Regions from separate parts of the Labrenzia sp. C1B70 genome, predicted to be linked through region 2. Evidence: predicted binding sites of a transcription regulator. Region 2 holds the regulator's gene; the other holds the start of a gene.

Region 1 (4,419 bases), on a different contig from region 2:
TACGACCGGGATTGGACGTGTCCCGATCTTCTATCGAGATGCCGGCAAGCCCGGCTTTCGCGGCAAGTGCGACCGTCTCCGCGACACCTTCCGGTGTGTCTGCAAAACAGTCTTCTCCGTCCAGGGTGACGGGAAGGCCAGTCGTACGGGACAATGCCGATGCGTGGTCGATCGCTTCCTGCCTGGAAATTTGCCGGGAACTATCGCGCCGGCCCGTGGTGAAGGCATATCCCGACGACGTGGTGGCCAGTGCCTTGAAGCCGCAGTGCACCAACAGCCTGGCGGATACGACATCCCAGGGGTTGGGCACAATAAAGCACCCGGTCTCGTGCAGTTCTCGAAAGACATTGGCTGGGCTGGACATTTGAAGGATGCGCGAAGAGCAGGGCTATCTTGGACCGATATGAAAACACAGAGGTAGCAAGAAAGGCAAGTGCTTCCGTTGGTTGAGTTGCTGTTCAGTTTTCTGGAAACCCATGCCAGCCCTGGGCTGCCTTGCAGTACAAGCATGATATGACGGGCGGCCAAGAAAAAGGGCGGTCCGAAGACCGCCCTTTCTGCAAAGCTTGTGAGCTTTGGGCTTCTTGGAAGCCCATGCCGCCTCCCGTGCCGCGAGGCGGCACAAGCATGAGATGATGGGCGGCCAAGAAAAAAGGGCGGTCCGAAGACCGCCCTTTCTGTAAAGCTTGTGAGCTTTGGGCTTCTTAGAAGCCCATGCCGCCCATGCCGCCCATGTCGCCGCCCGGCATTGCCGGAGCGTCTTTCTTCGGCAGTTCAGCAACCATGGCTTCGGTGGTGATCAGCAGACCCGCGACGGAAGCTGCGTCCTGCAGAGCAGTACGGACAACCTTGGTCGGGTCGATGATGCCAGCTTCGATCATGTTGACGAACTGTTCGGTCTGAGCGTTGAAGCCGAAGGACGGATCGTCGTTTTCCTGGATCTTGCCAACAACGATGGAGCCTTCGACACCAGCGTTTTCAGCGATCTGACGGATCGGAGCTTCCAGAGCGCGCAGGACGATCTTGATACCAGCTGCGATGTCGGCGTTGTCGGAGGCCAGGCCTTCGACTGCCTTCTTGGCGCGCAGCAGAGCGGTACCGCCACCCGGGACGATGCCTTCTTCAACGGCAGCGCGGGTTGCGTTCAGAGCGTCGTCGACGCGGTCTTTTTTCTCTTTCACTTCGATTTCGGTCGCACCGCCAACGCGGATAACGGCAACGCCGCCTGCGAGCTTTGCAAGACGCTCCTGGAGCTTCTCACGGTCGTAATCGGAAGTGGTTTCTTCGATCTGAGCCTTGATCTGGGAAACGCGGCCGTTGATGTCGTCCTTGGAGCCAGCACCGTCAACGATGGTGGTGTTTTCCTTGGTGATGGACACCTTCTCGGCGGTGCCGAGCATGTCGAGGGTCACGTTTTCCAGCTTGATGCCGAGATCTTCGGAGATCACGGTGCCGCCGGTCAGGATCGCGATGTCTTCCAGCATGGCCTTGCGGCGGTCGCCGAAGCCCGGAGCCTTGACAGCAGCAATCTTCAGGCCGCCACGCAGCTTGTTGACGACGAGGGTGGCAAGTGCTTCGCCTTCAACGTCTTCAGCAATGATCAGCAGCGGACGGGAAGACTGAACAACAGCTTCCAGGATCGGCAGCATGGCCTGCAGGTTGGAAAGCTTCTTCTCGTGCAGCAGGATGTACGGCTTTTCCAGGTCAGCCATCATCTTGTCAGCGTTGGTGACGAAGTAAGGAGACAGGTAGCCGCGGTCGAACTGCATGCCTTCAACGACTTCGAGTTCGGTTTCGAGGGACTTTGCTTCCTCGACGGTGATCACGCCTTCGTTGCCGACTTTCTGCATGGCTTCGGCAATGTCCTTGCCGACCTGCTCGTCGCCGTTAGCGGAGATCGTGCCGACCTGTGCAACTTCACCAGAGGTGGTGATGGTCTTGGAAGCAGCGGTCAGAGCCTTGACGGCTTCAGCAGCAGCAAGATCAACGCCGCGCTTCAGGTCCATCGGGTTCATGCCGGCTGCAACAGCCTTGGCACCTTCCTTGACGATGGCCTGAGCCAGAACGGTCGCGGTGGTGGTGCCGTCGCCAGCGATGTCGTTGGTCTTGGAAGCCACTTCGCGCACCATCTGGGCGCCCATGTTTTCGAACTTGTCTTCCAGTTCGATTTCCTTGGCAACAGACACACCGTCCTTGGTGATGCGCGGTGCGCCGAAAGCCTTGTCGAGAACGACGTTACGGCCTTTCGGGCCGAGGGTCACCTTGACGGCGTTTGCGAGGGTGTCGACACCACGCAGCATGCGCTCACGTGCGTCGGAGGAGAATTTTACTTCTTTAGCAGACATGTGATCGTCTCACTCTTTTGGAACAGTTTGAAATCAGAAGCGGTTCGCGGCTGGTTACGCGATCACGCCCATGATGTCGGATTCCTTCATGATCAGGAGGTCTTCACCGTCGATCTTGACTTCGGTGCCGGACCACTTGCCGAACAGAACGCGGTCACCAGCCTTGACGTCGAGCGGAACGATCTCGCCGTTGTCCTTGCGGGCGCCGGTGCCGATGGCGATGATTTCGCCTTCCTGCGGCTTTTCCTTAGCGGTGTCCGGAATGATGATGCCGCCAGCAGTCTTTGCTTCAGAATCTACGCGGCGAACGACGACACGGTCGTGCAGTGGACGAAATGCCATAACACTGTTTCCTCTCATGAGCGCGCCCCACGCAATAGGCAGCGCGCGAGACATGAACATTGGGTTGCGTTGCACGGAAGGAAATTGCCTCCCGTCACCAATTAGCACTCCTTAACAGCGAGTGCTAACAGCGCCATGGATTTATGTAGCTGTGCTCAGCTTGTCAATGCTTTGTGACGAGAATTTAATCGCAATCGGTCGCGTTGCGCCTATGGGGTAGTCAACAGACCGGGGAGGCGGAATTATGGCGCCGCTGCTGCTGCGTCAGCGAGCCCGGCTCAATTCGCGCCGGAAACGCTGAAAGGCAGTGTAAAGGCGTTCGTTTTGCCGCCGATTTCGTCGGTGAAGCTCGTTTCCAGCTGGTAGTCGCCGGCCGGCAGGCCGCTGAACTGAAACGTGAGGGCCGCGGAAAGTTCACGCTGCTTGGACCGGCCGCTGCCGGAAAAGGTCGCGAAGTTCTCCTGTTCGGCCAGAACCTGGCCGGATTTGGTCAGCAGTCTGTAGTCCGCGGTCAGCTCATAGGCATAACCGCCTTCGGTTTCCTGAAAGCCGTAACCGACCGGTTCCGCGTAGACAGACAGCGCTTCACCATCGGCAAACGTTGCATCAGCGCGCGGCGTATACTGGCCATATCCGGTGCTCGGGCTGGAAGCGAAGGTTGCGGCCGTGAACGAAAGACCGGCAGCCGCCCATGCCTGATCATAGGCGGCAAGTGCGTTCTGGAAAGCTTCTGGAGGACTGGCGGGGGATTGGGCCTGCGCGGACAGCTGTCCAGCAGACAGTCCGGTTGCAATCAGAACAGCAGACAGCGTCTGCCGAAAAGCACATTTTCCCACCAGCATCATCTATATCCCCGCACGCCTTTAAATCTTGTCGTTTTCAGCGATTTTGCCGATATAAACCGACTTGTCCGATTAAACAAGGCAATGTGTGCGGCGCGGTAAACGCCGGATTTAGCTGTACTCTACTCGTTATCCGCGAAAGTAGAAAACCCGATTGTGGTTAACGTGTCGCCGGTCCGGGCATTTACATGCTGCGGGCTGTCCAGGACTGGCGCTTTCGGTAGATAGTGGAAGGGCTGATCTCAAGGGCTGCTGCCGCCATGGCGATGTTGCCGTCAAAGGCATCAAGAGCGTCTTCGATGATGCGCCGCTCCTGGGCCCAAAGCGGCTCGATGGTTCCGAACGGTCGGCTTGGCGGTGCCACGCGCGATCGCTCGCGGGACAGGTCGATCAAGGTGCCCGGCCGGCTGCTCTGGTCACGAATGATCAGCGGCAGCATGTCGTATGTGACAGCGGCACCGTCATTCATGACAACGATCTGCCGGATCGTGTTCTCAAGCTGGCGGACGTTGCCCGGCCAGGGATAGGAAATGATCCGCGCTTCCGCGTCCGCATCAAATCCTCTGAAACTGCGCCGTTCTTCCGCGGAATAGCGTTCAAGGAAGGTTTCGGCGAGCGGCAGGATATCGTCGCGGCGCTCTCTGAGAGGCGGCATGTGGATCGGCAGCACGTGCAGCCGGTAGTAAAGGTCTTCGCGGAAGCGGCCGGCGGATATTTCCTGAACCGGGTTCCGGTTTGTGGCGCAGATGATGCGCGCGTCCACCTTGCGGGTATGTGTGTCACCGAGGCGCTGGAACGTCCCCGTCTGCAGGAAGCGCAACAGCTTGCTCTGCAGGAGAAGGTCCATCTCGCCGATCTCGTCCAGGAACAGCGTGCCGCCATCGGCCTGT
Region 2 (4,419 bases):
TGTCTGACCCGGCCGGGCATAGATAAGGTCGAACGACAGGCGCGGGAAGGTTGCCCGCGCGGTTTCGATAGCGGTGCGGGCCGTGCGCGCATCATGCAGGCGGCCAAGCAGTCTCAGATCCGTATCGATGAGTGACTGCACGCCCAGCGAGACCCGGTTGACACCTGCTGCCCGGTAACCGCGAAAGCGCTCGGCCTCGACCGACGAAGGATTGGCCTCCAGCGAAATCTCAACATTTTCGTCCATCGACCAGCGATCGGAAACCGCCTTCAGGATACGGTCCACCGTCGCCGGTTCCATGAGCGAAGGCGTGCCGCCACCCAGGAACACGGACTGAACCGTCCTACCCTTCGTCAAATCGGCAAAATGAGAGAGTTCGCGTTCGAAAGCGGCCGCGAAACGGGCCTGGTCGACCGGCTGGTGACGGACATGGGAGTTGAAGTCGCAATAAGGGCATTTGGCTGCGCAGAACGGCCAATGAATATAAATGCCGAAGCCTCCTTCGGCTGCCCCCACACCTGTCACGTCTTTTTATCCTTCCAGGCAGCCGGCAGAAAAGAGCTGGAATGCCCGCGCCCTGTGTGAAAGGGCGGATCCGTCCTTCGACCAGCCGTGTTTTTCTTCCGAGGTCATTTCGCCGAAGGTCCGCTCATGGCCATCCGGCTGGAAAACCGGGTCGTAGCCGAAGCCCTGCGTACCGCGCGGCGGCCAGACGATCTGTCCCTCGACCTCGCCGCGGAAGAACTCTTCGCTGCCGTCCGGCCAGGCCAGGCACAACACGGCAACAAAAGATCCCCGGCGCTTGTCGTCCGTCGTTGCGCCCAGGGTCTGAAGCTTTTCCTCGATCGTGCGCATGGCCATCGCGAAGTCCTTGTCCGGACCTGCCCAGCGAGCGGAATAGATGCCCGGATCGCCGTTCAGTGCCGCAACGCAGAAGCCGCTGTCATCAGCCAGGGCCGGCAAGCGGGAAGCCTTGGCCGCCGCATGGGCCTTGATGGCTGCGTTTTCCTCGAACGTGACACCTGTCTCGTCCGGTTCCGGCAGGTCCAGCTCTCCGGCGGAGATCACTTCGAAACCATAAGGCTGAAGCAGTTCGTTGATCTCGCGGATCTTGCCCTTGTTGTGGCTTGCGACAACCAGTTTGCCCGGTTCCAGCTTGCGATGGCTCATGGTTTGCGCCCTTAGAGAATGGCCATTTTCTGAAGATCGACCAGCTTGCCGATGCCCAGCTTGGCCAGGCCCATGAGCTTGCCGAATTCTTCTTCGGAGAACGGTGCACCCTCGGCCGTTCCCTGGATTTCGACGATGCCGCCGGACCCGGTCAGAACGAAGTTGGCGTCGGTCTCGGCGGTGCTGTCCTCGGCGTAGTCGAGGTCGAGCACCGGGGCACCTTCGTAGATGCCGCAGGAAATGGCGGCAATGTGATCCTTCAGGACCTCGCCGGAGACCATGTCACGGGCCTTCATCCACTCGATGCAGTCGCGCAGGGCAACCCAGGCACCGGTGATGGACGCCGTGCGAGTGCCGCCATCGGCCTGGATGACGTCGCAGTCCACAGTGATCTGGTTTTCGCCGAGGGCTTCCAGATTGACGACGGCGCGCAGCGACCGGCCGATGAGACGCTGGATTTCCTGCGTCCGGCCGGATTGCTTGCCGGCACTGGCTTCGCGGCGCATGCGGTCTCCCGTGGCGCGCGGCAGCATGCCGTATTCAGCCGTCACCCAGCCGCGGTTCTGTCCGCGCAACCAGGGCGGAACCCGCTCTTCCAGGCTGGCGGTGCACAAAACGTGGGTGTCGCCGAACTTGACGAGGCAGGACCCCTCGGCATGTTTGGAGACCCCGCGCTCCAGTGTGACCGCACGGAGTTCATCGGCTGCGCGTTTGGACGGACGCATGCATATCCCTTTCGACTTTCGTTCCGGAAAAACCGCCGTTTCTCCAGTGTATTCGTTGGGGCCTTGTAGACCCCAACTTCCTTCGCCGTAAAGGCCTTGCGTTGTGATACTTCACGCAAGCCCCCTTTTGCGCCTATATCTTTTTGATGAAAGCCCGGTCGACCCCGGTGAGTGGTCACATTCGGAGAACAAGCCTTGAGCCTCAGCGACCTCGACAAGAGATCCCGTGAAATCTTCCGTTCGATCGTGGAAACCTATCTGGAGACCGGCGAACCCGTCGGGTCCCGGAACGTTTCGCGCAAGCTCGGCATTTCGCTGTCCCCTGCCTCGATCCGCAACGTGATGTCTGATCTGGAACATATGGGCCTGCTGCATTCGCCGCATACCAGCGCAGGCCGGCTGCCGACCGAAATCGGGCTTCGGTTCTTCGTCGATGCCCTTCTGGAAGTGGGCGACCTGACCCAGGACGAGCGCCGGGCGATCGATGCCCAGGTGCGGGCATCGCAAAAGGCGAATTCGGCGGAGCAGGTACTGACGGAAGCCAGTCAGATGCTGTCCGGCCTGTCCATGGGCGCCGGCGTTGTCTTGACTCACAAGTCGGACATGCGGTTGAAACACATCGAGTTCGTGCGCATCGAACCGCTAAAAGCCTTGGCGATCCTCGTCAGCGAAGACGGGTCCGTCGAGAACCGCGTTGTCGATCTGCCGGGTGACCTGCCGTCCTCAGCTCTGGTGGAGGCCAGCAACTACCTGAATGCCCAGATCAAGGGCCGGACCCTGTCGGAAATCCGCTCCGAACTGGAAAAGGTCCGCGATGCGGACCAGGCCGAACTGGATCTCTTGAGCCAGAAGGTCATTGATGCGGGTCTTGCGGTCTGGGGCGGCGAAAGCGCCACCGATCCGGGCACGCTGATCGTGCGGGGCCGGTCCAATCTCCTGACCGACCTGGACGCCGTTGAGGATCTGGAGCGCATTCGCCTGCTGTTCGACGATCTTGAAAGCAAGAAGGATCTTATCCAGTTGCTGGGTCTTGCCGAACAGGGCGACGGGGTGCGCATTTTCATCGGCTCGGAGAACAACCTGTTCTCGCTGTCCGGATCCTCCCTGGTGGTGTCGCCCTACAGGGACAGCAACCAGCGTATCGTCGGTGTTCTCGGCGTAATCGGACCAACCCGGCTGAATTATGCAAGGGTGATCCCGATGGTCGACTACACCGCCCGGCTGGTGAGCCGGATACTCGGATAAACCTGCCGGATACCGGATTTCCCGAGCGGGCACGGGCTTGACCTGCCGCCGCCACCACCCCCATGTGTACCCGAGATCAGCCAGACAGGACCTGACATGCTTTCGCCCGCCGAACTGGAACGCTACGCTCGCCATATCGTGCTGCAGGAGATCGGCGGCGCCGGCCAGCAGAAGCTGAAAAATGCACGTGTGCTGGTGATCGGTGCCGGCGGCCTCGGCGCGCCGGTGCTGCAGTATTTGGCAGCCGCCGGTGTCGGCACGCTGGGCGTTGCCGACGACGACACGGTGTCTCTTTCCAACCTGCAGCGGCAGGTGATCCACGATACCGACCAGCTGGGTGAGCCCAAGGTTGCCAGTGCGGCAGAAGCGATCGCGCGGCTGAACCCCAATGTGAAGGTCGAGCCGCACCCCACCCGCCTTGCCGGCCACAATGCCATGCAGCTCGTTTCCCGGTATGACCTCGTGGTGGACGGGTCGGACAATTTCGACACCCGCTACCTGGTGTCCGATGCCTGCTTCTTTGCGCAAAAACCGCTGGTAACGGCCGCCGTTGGCCAGTTCGACGGCTCGTTGACCACCTTGAAGCCCTATGAGACAGGCCCGGACGGCAGCGCCAACCCGACCTATCGGTGCCTCTTCCCGCAAAAGCCGCGCGACGGCCTGCTGCCGACCTGTGCCCAGGCCGGCATTCTGGGTGCGCTGACGGGCATCATCGGCGCTATGCAGGCCATGGAAGTGCTGAAGGAACTGACTGGAACGGGCGAGGGGTTGGTCGGCCGGATGATCCTCTTCGACGCCAGAACCGTGCGCATGGAAACCATTCGCTACAAGCGTTCCGCGAAGAACCCCCTCAACGGCGACACTCCAAAAACCTGGGCGGAGCTGCTGGAGGAGGCGTGATACGAGATCGCCCTCCCGCAGGGAGTGAGAAACCTGCTGTTGGCCGCTTCCCTCACGTCTGACCGGACAGTCTTTCGGGCAAACAAAAACCCGCCCCGGTTGCCCGGGACGGGTTCCGTGAAACTGTGGTCTGACCGACCTTAGTTCGGCTTCTGCTCAGTCGCCTGCTGGGCAGCGGCCTGCTGGGCCATGTTCTGGCGGTAGAGCTGAGCGAAATCGATCGGGTCGAGCATCAGCGGCGGGAAACCGCCGTTGCGGGTCGCTTCGGAAAGGATGTTGCGGGCGAACGGGAAGATCATGCGCGGGCACTCGATCATCACGAACGGATGCATGTGCTCTTTCGGCACGCCGGTGATCTTGAACAGGCCTGCGTAGACCA

The links. Region 2 encodes HrcA, which represses chaperone genes, less so after heat shock. Its sites were predicted from a motif close to GTTAGCACTCNCNNNNNGNGAGTGCTAAC; they were not measured.
Region 1: a site for HrcA is predicted at 2,788-2,816, ahead of groES (co-chaperone GroES). Genes of this name have one in related genera too.

What each region holds. Positions count from the first base shown of each region.
Region 1 is NZ_AXCE01000062.1:212,192-216,610, forward strand. Features, by position in the region: gene Q666_RS61905 (isocitrate lyase/phosphoenolpyruvate mutase family protein) at 1-364, opposite strand, end outside; gene groL (chaperonin GroEL) at 705-2,345, opposite strand; gene groES (co-chaperone GroES) at 2,400-2,687, opposite strand; gene Q666_RS0134265 (hypothetical protein) at 2,966-3,532, opposite strand; gene Q666_RS61920 (sigma-54 dependent transcriptional regulator) at 3,714-4,419, opposite strand, start outside.
Region 2 is NZ_AXCE01000004.1:129,024-133,442, forward strand. Features, by position in the region: gene hemW (radical SAM family heme chaperone HemW) at 1-516, opposite strand, end outside; gene rdgB (RdgB/HAM1 family non-canonical purine NTP pyrophosphatase) at 532-1,170, opposite strand; gene rph (ribonuclease PH) at 1,182-1,895, opposite strand; gene hrcA (heat-inducible transcriptional repressor HrcA) at 2,067-3,140, shown strand; gene Q666_RS38860 (molybdopterin-synthase adenylyltransferase MoeB) at 3,237-4,040, shown strand; gene secB (protein-export chaperone SecB) at 4,181-4,419, opposite strand, start outside.